3 regions of the Salinicoccus sp. Marseille-QA3875 genome follow, and region 3 is predicted to be linked to each of the others. Evidence: predicted binding sites of a transcription regulator. Region 3 holds the regulator's gene; each other region holds the start of a gene.
What was found. The regulator CtsR, encoded in region 3, represses protease genes until heat stress. The targets are predictions, from matches to a motif close to ATGGTCAATAAAGGTCAAACA.

Region 1: a site for CtsR is predicted at 2,765-2,785, ahead of clpP (ATP-dependent Clp endopeptidase proteolytic subunit ClpP). Genes of this name have one in related genera too.
Region 2: a site for CtsR is predicted at 2,320-2,340, ahead of clpB (ATP-dependent chaperone ClpB). Genes of this name have one in related genera too.

The regions. Positions count from the first base shown of each region.
Region 1 covers NZ_CM143103.1:1,734,775-1,739,958, forward strand. Annotated here, with positions in the region: gene ACY8DT_RS08900 (SurA N-terminal domain-containing protein) at 17-775, shown strand; gene ACY8DT_RS08905 (TIGR01777 family oxidoreductase) at 1,105-2,019, opposite strand; gene clpP (ATP-dependent Clp endopeptidase proteolytic subunit ClpP) at 2,121-2,711, opposite strand; tRNA gene ACY8DT_RS08915 (tRNA-Arg) at 2,870-2,941, shown strand; gene ACY8DT_RS08920 (threonine/serine exporter family protein) at 2,980-3,765, shown strand; gene ACY8DT_RS08925 (threonine/serine exporter family protein) at 3,778-4,230, shown strand; gene ACY8DT_RS08930 (glutaredoxin family protein) at 4,253-4,501, shown strand; gene ACY8DT_RS08935 (sugar-binding transcriptional regulator) at 4,609-5,184, shown strand, end outside.
Region 2 covers NZ_CM143103.1:1,875,231-1,880,414, reverse strand. Annotated here, with positions in the region: gene clpB (ATP-dependent chaperone ClpB) at 1-2,293, opposite strand, end outside; gene ACY8DT_RS09740 (undecaprenyl-diphosphate phosphatase) at 2,440-3,261, shown strand; gene pcp (pyroglutamyl-peptidase I) at 3,274-3,915, shown strand; gene ACY8DT_RS09730 (metal-sulfur cluster assembly factor) at 4,066-4,374, opposite strand; gene ACY8DT_RS09725 (Cof-type HAD-IIB family hydrolase) at 4,484-5,184, shown strand, end outside.
Region 3 covers NZ_CM143103.1:887,653-892,836, reverse strand. Annotated here, with positions in the region: gene ACY8DT_RS04640 (DMT family transporter) at 1-260, opposite strand, end outside; guanidine-I (ykkC/yxkD leader) riboswitch at 311-406, opposite strand; gene ACY8DT_RS04635 (hypothetical protein) at 542-736, shown strand; gene ACY8DT_RS04630 (NupC/NupG family nucleoside CNT transporter) at 813-2,069, opposite strand; gene ACY8DT_RS04625 (CtsR family transcriptional regulator) at 2,284-2,751, shown strand; gene ACY8DT_RS04620 (UvrB/UvrC motif-containing protein) at 2,756-3,277, shown strand; gene ACY8DT_RS04615 (hypothetical protein) at 3,264-4,286, shown strand; gene ACY8DT_RS04610 (ATP-dependent Clp protease ATP-binding subunit) at 4,287-5,184, shown strand, end outside.

The DNA of each region.
Region 1 (5,184 bases), 850 kb from region 3:
GGAGGTAATTATTAATATGAAAAAATGGTTAACAATGATATCACTCGCTGCCACAATGCTGACAGTAGCAGCATGTGGAGATGAATCAGCAGAAGGTGGCGATGGTGAAGGTGCAGAAAATGCCGGACAGAGCGCAGAAGAAGGCCAGGCTGCAGAAGCTCCGGAGCCGGATCTTGAAGACGTCCCTGACGTTGTCGCTGAAGTGAACGGTGAGGAAATCACTAAAGATGAATTCGAACAGGTATATACAGGCCAGTTCCAACAAGCTGCAATGATGGGTCAGGAAGTGAACCAGGATGAAATGAAGACACAGATTGCTGACGGAATGGTTTCAGAGAGATTGCTTGTACAGGAAGCTGACAATCGTGAGGTCAGTGCTTCTGAAGAAGACGTCGACGCCATGATCAGTGAAATCGTAGAAGCAAACGGCATGGAATCCGAAGACGAATTCTTTACGGCTATGGAAGAAAGCGGCATGTCAGAAGATGAAATCAGAACTGAACTTGAAAAACAGGTGAAAGTTGAAGCACTGATTGCTGAAGAAACGGGAGACATCGAACCGTCAGATGAAGAGCTTGAAGAAATCTATGACGAGCAGATCGCAGCACGTGAAGAAGCACAAAGCGAGGGTGAAGGCGAAGAAACTGAACCCCCTGCCTTTGAAGACGTAAAACCTCAGATTGAACAGCAGCTTATCAGTGAAAAACAGGCAGAAGCGGCACAGGGACTCGCTGAAGAGTTACGTGAAGATGCTGATGTGACGATCAACTTGTAATTGATGGTGGGAAGAAGAAGGCAGGGCTTTATGACACCCTTCTGCGCTACAACTCTGTAGTTTTCATACGAGTTATAGCGTCTGACACCCTTCTGCGCTACAACTCTGTAGTTTTCAGATGAGTTATAGCGCCAGACGCCTTTCTACGCTACAACTCTGTAGCTTCCATATGAGTTATAGCGCCAGACACTCTTCTGCGCTACAACTCTGTAGTTTTCAGATGAGTTATGGCACGAAAAAGAGTTTTTGATGAGTTTCGTGCTACCACACCCCTAAACACAAATAAAAAAATCCGCAGGCAATCACAAATTGTCTGCGGATTTTTATTTTCATTCGCCATAAATGTTGTCGAGTGCGACATCGAGTGTAGGGTAGTTGAATTTAAACTCATTGGCAAGCAGTTTTTCAGGGATGACCTTCTGTCCTCTGATGATCAGTATCGACTGGTCGCCCAGCACTGTTTTAAATAAAAAACCGGGTGCCTTCACAATTGTCGGTCTGCCGAGTGCCATGCCCAAATATTTCGCAAACTGTTCCTGTCTCAGCGGCACTGGTGAGGTCATATTCACCGGTCCGTCCATATCATCTACGGCAAGAACGTAGAGCAGTGAATTGATTAAGTCTTCCAGGTGGATCCAGCTGTAATACTGCTGTCCTGTGCCGATATTTCCGCCGGCTCCGAATTTAAAAGGCAATGCCATAAGCGGCAGTACGCCTTCATCTTTATCCAGTATGAGGCCGAATCTGCTGAGGACGACCCTTGTGCCGAGTTCCTGAAACTTGAGCGCTTCCTTTTCCCATGCACTCACCACACTCGCCAAAAAGTTCGACGGCTGGAATTCATCTTCTTCGGTAAAGCTGACACTTTCGCTTGTCGGGTAGTATCCGACTGCACTTGCATTGATCAAAACTCCAGGCTTGACGCCGGTATTCTCTGCCCAGTTATAAAGCAGTCTTGTCGTATTTATTCTGGAATCCATTATCGCTTCCTTATGGCTGTCCGTCCACATTTTTTGCAGGGAAGCGCCGGCGAAGTTGTAGACTGCATCTATATTGACAGGTAACTCATCTGCCCAGCTCAAATCATCAATGTCATTCGGGTTATATTTTACGTAATGTATGAAGGGATGGTCGTCTGAATGGTCGCTGCGGCTTAAAATGTATACATGGTTGCGTTCCTCGACTAAAACTTCTGTTAAACGGGAACCGACCATACCTGTGCCGCCTGTAATCAATATATTCATTAATGGAGGGCCTCCTTATATCCTTTACCTTCTTTACCCAAAAATGGCGAAAATAAAAGTGCTATATGCCTTTTTGACATATAGCACTCCTTTAAAATTCATTATTGAACTTTTTCAGGCTCCATCACTTCATCGATCAAACCGTATTTCTGTGCTTCTGCAGCAGTCATGAAGTTATCACGGTCAGTATCTTTTTCGATTTTTTCAAGCGGCTGGCCTGTTCTTTCAGATAAAATTTTGTTCAGTTTTTCTCGTGTTCTTAAAATGTGCTTGGCAGCAATTTCAATTTCAGTTGCCTGACCTTGTGCGCCGCCCAGCGGCTGGTGAATCATCACTTCAGCGTTCGGCAATGCAAAGCGTTTACCTTTTGCGCCTGCTGCCAGTAAGAATGAGCCCATTGAAGCAGCCATGCCGACACAGATCGTCTGCACGTCCGGTTTGATGTGCTGGATTGTGTCATAAATAGCCATGCCGGCTGTTACACTTCCGCCTGGTGAGTTGATATAAAGGTAAATATCTTTCTCAGGATCCTGTGCCTGCAGGAATAAAAGCTGACTCACTACCGAATTGGCAACATTATCATCAATGCCGCTGCCAATCATTATGATTCTATCTTTTAATAGTCTACTATAAATATCATAAGCTCGTTCTCCGCGATTCGTCTGTTCAATCACTGTAGGTATTAAATTCATAGTCTTAACCTCCATATATATCTGTAATTTGCTACTGTTTTAGTTATATCACATTAGTCAAACTAGGTCAAAGGATTAAACTATCTTTAAATTGTCATAAATATTTGATACAATTATGATGCTTTTCCTCACACGTTCAGGTTACAATATATAAGTATGCCCCCATGGTGTAATGGATAACACGTAAGATTCCGGTTCTTAAGATAGGAGTTCGATTCTCTTTGGGGGCGTTTTTTTATTTTCCATCAATAAAATGGCAGGTGAGGATATGCTGAATGATATTGAAATCATTGAGGAGCCGAATGATAATCTTAAAGAAGATTATGTGCGCGATGTCTTTTTCGTCGCTATTAACTGCGGCAAACTGTTGTTGGAAAGCGGTGCTGAAACTTACCGCATTGAAGATACCATGATGCGTATCTCTAATACATACGGCATCAGCAATCCTCAAGTTTTTGTCACACCCACCGTAATCATATTCTCTATGAATGAACATTCACTGACTCAGACTGTACGCATTGAAGAGCGTGCAAACGATCTCGGCATGGTTGATGTGATCAATAACTTATCCCGGGATATCGCACAGGGGCTGCCGATAAAGTCGGCAATCAAAAAAATCGAGAATATACACGAGGCGCTCGTTTTTCCATTTTGGTTAATGGTGCTGTGCGGCGGCATGGTCGGGTTCATGTTCCTTCTGTTGTTTGGTGGTTCTCTTGCAGATCTTCCGGCTGCAGCATTCGGCGGTGCACTGGGCGTATTCATCATGGAAGGCATTTTACGTTTTACGAAAGTGAAATTCTTTACAGAGTTCTTCGCATCATTCTTTATCGCCATTGCATCTCTTCTCTACGTCCAGTATGGCCCGGGTTTAAATATGGATTTGATCATCATCGCAGCAGTAATGCCGCTCGTTCCCGGTGTTTTGATCACCAACGCCATACGTGAAATGATTCGCGGGCATCTGCTTGCAGGCGTGATGAAAGGTGCTGAAGCGATGCTTACGGCATTTGCGATAGGTGCAGGTGTCGCATTGATCTTCATGCTCATTTAAGGAGGCTGTTACATGTTAACTTTACTTTATCAGTTCATCTTAAGCTTTTTTGCCTCCATGGGTTTTGGCATCTTGTTCAATGCACCGAGAAGGGCGTTGATGCAATGCGGCCTGACCGGCGCTGCCGGTTGGCTGACATACTACATATTCATCAATATGGATACTAATCAGATATTGGCAAGTTTCGCCGGCGGAATCATATTGACCGCTGTTTCAATTTTTAATTCAAGGAAAATGAAGATGCCGGTCGTCATATTCATCACATGCGGAATCATTCCGCTCGTCCCTGGCGGCACAGCCTACCAGGCGATGCGCAATGTCGTTCTGGAAGACTATCAGCTGGCATTTTCATTCGGCATGGAAGCGGCGCTCATAGCCAGTGCCATAGCACTCGGCATCATTACTTCAGAGATGGTCCACTCATTAATGAACACATTATTAATAAAATTAAAGACAGGTGAATAAGGTGTTAGTTTTAGATTATTATATGAGAAATCGTTGTGCACTTTGTGATGAAGGCATTCTTCAAATAAAGATCGCATTGTCGGAGCTCAGGGAAATGAATGTCAAAATCAATAAAATAAATATTGATGAAGATGATGAACTGCAGGAAGAGTACATGGTGAGAGTCCCGGTATTGAAAGACGAATCAACGGTCATCCAGGAAGGCGTCCTCGATTTTGTCCAGATATATGATTATTTAAAAGCAAACAAGGGTAAACATAATATGAATTAATTAAATTAATTGCATTGTTACATATATTTCTGATATATTAATAATGTAATTTTTTTGTCCCTGGTGGGACGGTAAATGTCTCACTATGATGAGAGGTGGTTGAACCAATGTGGCAGAGATTGATTGACATCCAGAAAAATATTGTACCTGATATTTTATCCCACATGCTTAAACGCCTGGATATATTAAGCTTTATTGAAGCAGAACAACCGATTGGAAGAAGGACACTGGCCAGACAGCTGGGGATGACAGAAAGAGTTTTACGCAGAGAAGTCGAAGATCTTTCGGGATTGAACATGATAAAGGTCGATGCGAAAGGCATTTCCATTTCAGAAAACGGCAGAGAGACTTTAAAGAATGTCGAACCATTTCTTACATTGATTGAGAGCCGCAACGACCTGGCATCACAGCTGAAAACAAAATATCCTTTGAAAGATATATTTGTTGTCAGAGGAGATGCCGATCAGAATGCAATGGTCAAAGAAGAATTGACGAGATTGATGGCGGAAGTACTGACTGAAAACCTGTTCAATGAAGCGGTTGTTTCAGTCGCCGGCGGTTCCACCATGGCATCGGTCAGCAAGTTTCTAAGACCGAAGCATGAAGGGCTGCTTTTCGTCCCTGCAAGGGGCGGGCTCGGTGAGGATGTCGCATTTCAGGCGAACTCGATAGTGAGCCATCTT
Region 2 (5,184 bases), 990 kb from region 3:
TGTCATCCATGCGGTTGATGATTTCAGGCTTGAAGTACATGTGGACTTCGCCCATCACTGTATCTTTGACTTCATCTGTCAGCACACCGTCGTTTTCGACTGCGTCCAGCAAGTGGCCGGAACCGATATTGGATGTCATGATGATGATGGTATTTCTGAAGTCGACGGAACGCCCTTTTGAATCTGTCAGGCGGCCTTCGTCCAATAGCTGCAGCAGAATGTTGAAGACATCACTGTGCGCTTTTTCCACTTCATCAAGCAGTATGACGGAATAAGGCTGGCGGCGGATGGCTTCTGTCAGCTGCCCGCCCTCTTCGTGGCCGACGTATCCCGGCGGTGCTCCGATGAGTCTGGACACGGCATGTTTCTCCATGTACTCACTCATGTCGATCCGGATCATGTGCTTTTCGGAGTCGAACATCGTGGATGCGAGTGTTTTTGCGAGCTCGGTCTTGCCCACACCCGTCGGTCCTAAAAATAAAAAGCTCCCGATCGGACGGTCCGGATCTTTGATGCCGGCTCTTGCACGGATGACTGCATCCGCAACCAGATCTACAGCTTCATCCTGGCCGACGACACGTTCATGAAGTATATCTGACAGCTTGAGCAGCTTGTCTTTCTCCGTTTCAACGAGTTTGCTGACAGGAATACCCGTCCATGTGCTGACGATATAGCCGATTTCCTCTTCGGTCACGACTTCCCGTATGATACGGTTCTCACCGGCACTCGCTTCCTGCAGCTCATTTTCGAGCTCGACCATTTCTTTTTCAAGCTGAGGCAGTCTGCCGTGCCTGAGTTCAGCGGCACGTTCCAGTTCATAGTTGTTTTCCGCTTCTTCAAGCTCCTGCCTTGCCTTATCCACTTCGGCACGTTTATCGTTAACACGGCCGATCTGCTCTTTCTCTTTTTCCACACGCTGGGACAGGCTTCCCTGCGCTTCACGTGCTTCGGACAATTCTTTCTGCAACTCATCGAGACGCAGCCTTGAAACGGAATCATCTTCATTTTTAAGTGCCTGTTCCTCGATTTCAAGCTGCATGACCCGGCGGTTGATCTGATCCAGTTCGGTCGGGTTCGATCCCATTTCCGTACGGATCGTTGCGCTCGCCTGGTCCATCAGGTCAATTGCCTTGTCCGGCAGGAATCTGTCCGTAATGTAACGGTCTGATAATTCTGCAGCCGCAACAAGTGCACGGTCGGTGATCCTGACACCGTGGTGGACTTCATAACGCTCTTTCAGTCCGCGCAGTATTGAAATCGTATCTTCAACATCAGGCTCAGGGACCTGCACCTTTTGGAAGCGGCGTTCCAAAGCGGAGTCCTTTTCGATATATTCACGGTACTCATTCAGAGTCGTTGCACCGATACAGTGCAGTTCGCCTCTTGCGAGCATCGGTTTCAACATGTTCCCAGCGTCCATGGCACCTTCAGTCTTGCCGGCGCCGACAAGCATGTGGATTTCGTCTATGAATAAAATGATCCGGCCTTCGGATTCTTTTATTTCCTTAAGGACGGCTTTCAGACGCTCCTCGAATTCCCCGCGGTATTTCGCACCGGCGACGAGCGCGGACAGGTCCAGTTCAAAAATGGTCTTATCCATCAGGCTGTCCGGCACGTCCCGTCTGACGATCCTCTGTGCGAGCCCTTCGACAATGGCAGTTTTACCGACACCCGGCTCACCGATCAGCACCGGGTTGTTCTTTCTTTTACGGCTTAAAATACGCACCGTGCTTCTCACTTCTTCATCACGGCCGATGACGGGGTCGACATTTCCGTGTCTGACTTCTTCGACCAGGTCACGGCCGTATTTTTCCAAAACTTCATATTGTACTTCAGGATTTTGTGATGTCACATGATTCCCTCCTCTGACTTTCTCTATGACTTCTCTGACAATTTCATCTTTGTTTCCGACGGTTTCTTTCATTATATTGTCGTTCTGGATCGCACCGAGCAGCATATGTTCCTGGGAAATGAAAGTATCGCCCATTTCAGCCATATACTTTTCAGCACGGTTGATGATGCTTGTAAATCCATTGGACATGTACTGTCCGTACTGGACATTCTCGCCTGTAACAACATTATATTTCTGTAATTTCTCATCGTATTTTCCAATGAGCGCGTCTACATCGATATTGACGCGTTCCAATATGTCTCTCGACATGCTTTCATCGATGGTCAGCATCGCTTTTACCACCGCTTCAGCTTCTATCGCCTGCAGTTTCAGGTCCACGGAGATGCTCTGGGCACGCTCTATGATCGACTGCACTTGATAGGTCATTTTATTAATATCCATAAATGTCACCTCACATGACTTTTAATAGTTTGACCTTTTTTGACCTTAATTTAATTATACTACTTTTTACCCTATTATCAAGTTATTTATCGCTTTTGGGAGATTTTTATTTTATACTATAGTTTAGATTTTTAGGAGGCATATCAATGGAATTTTGGGAACTGATCAAATACATATTTTTAGGGCTGCTTCAGGGAATCACAGAACCGATTCCTGTATCATCCAGTGGACATCTCGTCATTGCAAGAGAGCTTTTCGGCATAGAAGCGACCGGCCTGTCCTTTGAAATATTTTTGAACACCGCTTCACTGCTTGCTGTTCTATTCATATATAGAAACGATATCATCGTCATCGTTACAAACTTATTCAGGTTTTTATTCCAGGGGGCGCGGGACGCCCAGGCGATCAAGGACGCCAAATATACGATGTACCTGATCATCGCGACGATCCCGGTCGGTATCATGGGAATTTTACTTAAAGACGTCATCGGTGAAAATATCTCGATGGGCTTCGTCGGCTTGATGCTGCTTGTCACGGGGCTTGCGCTGTGGTTCATTAAAAATAAACGCGGCCAGAAGCGTGACGGCGAACTCACCATCAAAGACTCTGTCATCGTCGGTCTCGCGCAGGTCGTCGCACTGACGCCCGGCGTCAGCCGGAGCGGCGCGACCCTCGTCGGCGCGATGGCAGTCGGATTGAATCAGAAAAACGCGCTCAGATTCGTCTTCCTGCTATATATTCCGGTATCACTCGGGACGGCACTGATCGGTATACCCGATATCGCACGCGACCCGAACATCGATACTTTATGGTTCGCTTATGTACTGGCATTCATTGCATCGCTGATTGCGACCTACTATGCACTCAGATGGCTGCAGGGCGTGATGGAGCGCGGCAACCTGATCATATTCAGCTATTATTGTTTTGGACTCGGAACATTTGCGATTCTTTACCAACTCATTTTTTAAGGAAGTGTTTTGATGAAAATATTAGTCACAGGATTCGATCCGTTTGACGGTGCAGACACCAACCCTTCTTACGAAGCTGTGAAAAACCTGCCGGATACGATTGCGGGCTGCGACGTAGTGAAAGCGGAAATCCCAACCGTCTTCCGCAAATCAAAAGAAGTCCTACGTGACTTGATGCTCAGTGATGATTTCAGATTCATCCTCGCAGTCGGTCTCGCCGGCGGCAGAAGTGAAATGTGCGTCGAGCGCGTCGCGCTCAACATCGACGACGCCCGAATTGCGGACAACGAGAACAACCAGCCCATCGACGAAATGATTGAGCAGGAAGGACCGGCCGCCTACTTTTCCAATATGCCGGTGAAGAAGATGGTGCAGGCGATGGATGATGCAGGCATTCCGGCACGCCTGTCGAACACCGCAGGCACGTTCGTCTGCAACCACGTCTTCTATCAGCTCGGCAACCTCGTGGATACCGAATTTCCCGCTGCGAAATTCGGATTCATCCATGTGCCGTTTTCAGAAGACCAGGTTGAAAATAAAAACCGTATGCCCGCGATGCCGCCGGGTGATATCACGAGAGGGCTGCACGCGGCTGTCGAAGCGATGGTGGAGGAAGGTGACGACCTCAACAGTCCGTTCGGGGAAATACATTGATTGATAGAGAGCAGACGGCTGAGGCCGTCTGTTTTTGTATGGTTGGAACGCCTGCCGGTCAAACTACTCCCCACTTGGCCGAGGGGGTTTTATTTCAAAAAAAGAAAAGACCGTCACAATGTGACGGCCCTTCGTTAATCAATCATCTATTTAGCTTACGCCGAGCGCAATCTTGGCGTAGCGGCTCATCTTGTCTTTGTCCCAAGGCGGGTTCCAGACGATGTTCACTTCCGTGTCTTTTACTTCCGGCAGTTCTGCAAGTGCCTGCTTAACGCCGTCAACGATCTGCGGTCCCATCGGACAGCCCATCGATGTCAATGTCATTTCCACACCTGCGTTACCGTCCTCATCAAGGTTGACGCCATAAACCAGACCCAGGTTGACAATATCTATACCAAGCTCAGGGTCGATGACGTTTTCTATTGCACCCATCATGCTCTCTTCCATTTCCTTATCCATCCATCTCACTCCTTTAGAGAATTACTTATCTTTATAATAACAAATTATTAACAAGGTTTAAATATAAATGCTATTATGGAATTGTGAACTTTTATAGAGGAGCAAAGCTATGGAGAAGTATTTAATATGTCTGGATTTAGACGGAACACTATTGACGGATGAAAAAACAATCAGTCCGTACACAAAAAAGGTTTTAAATGAACTTAAAAGTCAAGGCCATGAGATCATGATTTCAACGGGGAGACCTTACCGTGCGAGTGAGCCTTACTATACAGAACTGGGTATGACTACGCCTGTTGTCAATTTCAACGGTGCTTTCGTCCACCACCCGCACGACTTCGATTTCAAAACGGTCCATGAAGAGCTGGATCTTGATGTTGCCATCGAGATTGCAAAGAGAATTCCTGATCTTAATATACAAAATATAGTCGCTGAAATAAAAGACACGGTCTACCTTCATTATCATGATGAAGTTTTATTTGACGCGTTCAGCATGGGCGAGCCGGTCATCAAAGTCGGCGAGCTGACTCAGACGATGGAAGAAGGACCGACAACAATCCTGATTCAGGCAGAAGAAAAAGAAATTCCGGCAATCAGACAGGAATTGGACGATCTGTTCGCGCAAGCGATTGAACACAGACGCTGGGGCGCACCGTATCCAGTTCTTGAGATTATCAAAAAAGGCATCAACAAAGCAGTCGGTGTGGATTATGTCCGCGGATATCTTGGCATCGACCATAAAAACACCATCGCATTCGGCGATGAGGACAACGATACCGAGATGCTTGAATATGTGCAGCATGGCGTCGC
Region 3 (5,184 bases):
ATAAAGATTATATTCCAGATTGTAAAAGGCTGACCGAAGAACAGAAAATCACTGATTGCGACGCCTGTTGCACCTAAACCGACAAATACGGCATAGGATGTGCCGACCGGTAGTTCCATGGAAGCGACAATCAGCAGGTAGAAGCTGACATATATGGCGATGATCGTGAGCCCCCACTGCCACCAGTTATCGGCGTGGGTGATGCCGATGACCCAGCCGACTTCAAAAATGGAAGCGATGATGATTTTAATCCAGTTCATAAATTCAAATCCTTTCAAAGATAAAATAAAAAAGCCTGGGAGATATTGAAATCTCCCAGGCTTTTATCCTTCCGTGTCATGAATTGCTTCATGGGTCTACTCTCGGTCCAGACCAATCAGATTGCGGAACCCTAGTAAACTCTTTTCTTATAGTCATTCATATGATATCACATGGAAAAACTACTATCAAACAAGATAAATTTTAAATTTATATGAGCTGATGGTGTAAAATCATATTTCCTGTACAATGGTCTTAGGATGAAATTAAGGAGCTTCCAATCATGTTTATAAATGTGCTGTATACAATGTTACTGATATCCATCGTCTTCTTTCTTGTCAGCGGCATGCTGACCATATTGCAGTTCACCGGTTATTTCAAAAAGCATCCCCTTAGATATGTTAAATATTTCATTGTTTTTACTGTAATCATGATCATTCTAATGGGTGTACTTGTTATTGTCGGGCTGGACGGATGATTGTCCAAAAACTTACTTTGAATTTTGAAAAGAAAAAGCTCTCCCGTCTTCCGGGAGAGCTTTTTCATGTCGGATATTAGAAGAAGAATCCGACGATTGTTGCTGTAAGCAAGCTTACAAGGGACGCACCGTATACAAGCTTGAGTCCGAATCTTGCAACTTCATCTCCACTTTCACTGTGAAGACCTTTAACCGAACCTGCTATGATACCGATACTTCCAAAGTTGGCAAATGAAATCAGGAAGACTGAAACCATCGCCTGCGTTTTTCTTGATAAGTCATCTGCAAGTGTCATAAATTCACCGATTGCAACAAACTCATTCGTTATCAGTTTAGTTGCCATCAGGCTGCCTGCAGTCTGTGCTTCATCCCAAGGAATACCAATAAGGAATGCAATCGGCATAAAGATATAACCGAGAATATCCTGGAACGTCAGGCTGCTTCCTGGTATAAGAAGGAACAGCTGGTTCAAGAGGCCGATCAGAGCAATGAAACCAATCAGCATTGCTGCAACGACAAGCACAACTTTTCCGCCGTCGATGATGTAATCGCCAAGCACCTGGAAAAAAGATTTCCCTTTCTCAGGATTTGTTGAAATCGCAACGCCTTCGTCACTGATTTCTTCCTCATACGGGTTGATGACATGAACGATGATGTAAATTCCCAGGAAGTTCAGCACGATGGCAATGATGACAAACTGTGGCTCCAGCATCGTAAAGAATGCACCGACGATAGACAGGGAAATTGAACTCATTGCCTGTGCGGCCAGAGTATAGAGTCTTTGAGTCGTCATTTTCGGCAGAACGTTTTTAAGTGATATGAACACTTCGGACTGACCGAGGAACATTGAAGCAGCACCGTTGTATGATTCGATATAAGGCATGCCTGTAATTCTGGTCATCAGCATCCCAATACCTTTAATGATCAAAGGCAGTACTCTTATATAGGAAAGAATACCGATGATTGCACTGATGAAAATGATAGGGACCAATACGTTGAAGAAGAATACGTTGAATGCCATTCCATCTTCACTGTTATATAAAACCTGGTCGCCTGCTGCGGCTGATTCTGTGGATAAAGACATCAGGTCACCAAATACAAACTGTCCGCCTTCAGCGGCAAAGCCGAGCAGGTGGTTGAATGCTTCGGCCAGCCACCCGATAAATGTCTGACCCCACGTAGTGTTCAGGAACAGGAATGCAAAAAACAGCTGTAATGCGAGTAAGATAAGAATGTTCTTCCATTTTTTAAACGAAAGTTTTTTATTGCTGCTCGCAATCCATGCAAGGAAAAGTGTGAATAGTATACCGACTATCCCCATTAAAACACTCATAAAAGATCCTCCAAAAAATTTGATATATGTTGCGGTTATGTATATGCATCTCTAAAAGTACATTATAAAGTATATAAGACTGAAACGCGATACTGAATCATTATAATGCAAACGTTTACAGAAATAAAGAAGAATTTTATTTTGAACAAGAAATTTGCCAAAAACAGAAGCAGAATGTATACTTTAGTCAAAGAAGGTCAAAAGAGGTGACAGCATGCGTAATATGTCAGATATTATCGAACAATATTTGAAAGAATTACTTGCAGCTTCCGACGGCGAAGTCGTTGAAATCAAGCGTGCCTTTATCGCTGAAAAATTTGACTGTGTCCCGTCGCAGCTGAACTATGTAATCAAAACACGGTTCACCAATGAGCACGGTTATATGGTAGAGAGTAAGCGCGGCGGGGGCGGATATATACGTATCACTAAAGTTGAGACACATTCAAAATCAGAATATCTTGCTCATCTGAAAAAATTGATTGGCCCCGCCTTAAGTCAGCGAAATGCACAGCATATCGTACAATCGATGTTTGAAAATGACACGATTACATTGAAAGAAGGTAAAATTATCAATGCCGTTCTTGACAGGGAGACTTTAATGATAGAATTGCCTTTCAGGGATCAGTTGAGAGCTAAAATTCTACTTAAAATAATCGATGTCATCTTATATACTGAGGAGTGATTATATGATTTGTGAATCATGCCAGGAGAATGAAGCGACTGTTCATATAACGACAGGCAGTGGCTTGAACAAAACAGAGAGGTATTTATGTGAAGCTTGTGCCAATAAGTCGTTTTCCAGTCAGTTTTCAAGTTTTTCGGACGATTCGTTCAATATACATCAACTCTTGCAGTCTCTCTCGGCACAACAGCCGTTCAGTTCACACAAACAGCAGAAGAAACACTGCGAAAACTGCGGCTCCACCATTGAATCCATATTGAAAAAAGGAAAGTTCGGCTGTGCGGAATGTTATGAGACGTTCAGTGAAAAAAGTGATGAAATCATCACGAAGGTACAGCTGTACCAAACAGAACATGTCGGTAAAATACCTCAAAAGTCTTCGGCTTACATCAAGGTTAAAAAGGAAATCGAACAGCTTCGTGCGAACCTTTCCGAACTTGTTGAGGAGCAGGCATTTGAGGAAGCAGCAGTAGTGCGTGATCAGATCAAATCATTGGAAGCGGGTGATGACAATGGCAAAAATTAGCCCCTGGGTCAGCCAGGCAAAAGAAATTCCTGTAGAGATGTCATCTAGAATACGTCTGGCAAGAAATGTCCGCGAACTGCCATTCCCGCATATGTTGAAGGAAGAGGACATGACTCATGTAATCGAGACTTTGAACGATACGCTGAGTGATTTCAAACAGGTGGATCTGGAAGAATTGAAATTTGAAGACAAAGCGTTATTGGTGGAGAAGCATCTGATCAGTCCTCTTTTTACCGAACGCGGCCGTTTAAGTTATATTAATGATGATGAATCGGTTTCGATAATGGTCAATGAAGAGGATCACATCAGAATTCAGGCAATGGGGGCAGAGTTGTCCCTGGATGAACTTTATGAGAATGCATCTGCACTCGATGACCGGCTGGAAAGCAGGCTCGACTACGCCTTTGATGATAAATATGGATTCCTGACAGCCTGTCCGACAAACGTAGGCACGGGACTCAGAGCTTCTGTGATGCTGCATTTGCCGGCATTATCATTAGGAAACAGGATCCAGAGGATTTCGAACAACTTAAACCGATTTGGCTTCACCCTCCGGGGAATATACGGCGAAGGTTCGGTGCCGCTCGGACATATATACCAATTATCAAATCAGCTGACCCTCGGTCAGTCTGAAAAGGATATCATCAAAAGCTTAAACGAACTGAAGACAAGAATTATAGAAGAAGAGATAGAGATGCGCTCAATAATGAATAACGAACATCTCATAAAAGCCAAAGATTCAATATTTCGTTCGTACGGCATACTTAAATATGCCTATACCATTTCATTGAAAGAGGCTGCGAATCATTTAAGCAACATTAAACTGGGTCTCGATCTTGGCTTATTACCCGAGAATACGATCAGATTCCAGGAACTTGTCCAATTGATTCAACCCGCTTTCATCAAAATGCGTTTAAACAGCCTGAATAAAGAGTATGTATCATTAGAGAGCGCAGTTGCCGAAGAACGTGCAACTTTATTACGTGAACAAATAGGAGGGACTATATAAATGTTATTTGGAAGATTGACTGAAAGAGCCCAGAAAGTACTTGCATATGCACAGGAAGAAGCAATAAGCCTGAAGCATTCGAATATCGGAACAGAGCATTTATTACTCGGTTTAATAAAAGAAAAAGAAGGCATCGCTGCAAAAGTGTTATCAAGCTTTAATATCAGCGAAGACAATGTACGTGATGAAGTCTTCAACCTGATCAATGAAGGTGATGATGCGACAGCCTCCATCAGATATACACCGCGCGCTAAAAAAGTGATTGAACTGTCCATGGACGAGGCACGCAAGCTGCACCATAACTTTGTCGGGACGGAGCACTTACTGCTCGGACTGATCCGTGAAAGTGAAGGCGTTGCTGCACGTGTACTTGCCAATCTGGATCTTAATATCACTAAAGCCCGTGCTTCAGTCATTAAAATGCTGGGCAACCCTGAAGTACTTCAGGGCAAAGATCCTCAAAAGAAAGATAATAATACTCCGACTCTGGATTCACTGGCGAGAGATTTGACGGAAATTGCACGTGAAGACCAGTTGGACCCGGTCATCGGCCGTTCCAAAGAAATCACCAGAGTCATTGAAGTATTGTCACGCCGTACTAAAAACAACCCGGTATTGATCGGTGAGCCGGGTGTCGGTAAAACGGCAATTGCCGAAGGGCTTGCGCAGTCGATCGTGAAAAATGAAGTGCCTGAAACCTTAAAAGATAAACGTGTCATGTCGCTTGATATGGGTACGGTTGTCGCAGGTACGAAATACCGCGGTGAATTCGAAGAGCGCATGAAAAAAGTGATGGAAGAAATCCATAAAGCAGGCAATGTGGTTTTATTCATAGATGAACTGCATACATTAATCGGAGCAGGCGGTGCTGAAGGTGCAATCGATGCTTCAAACATCT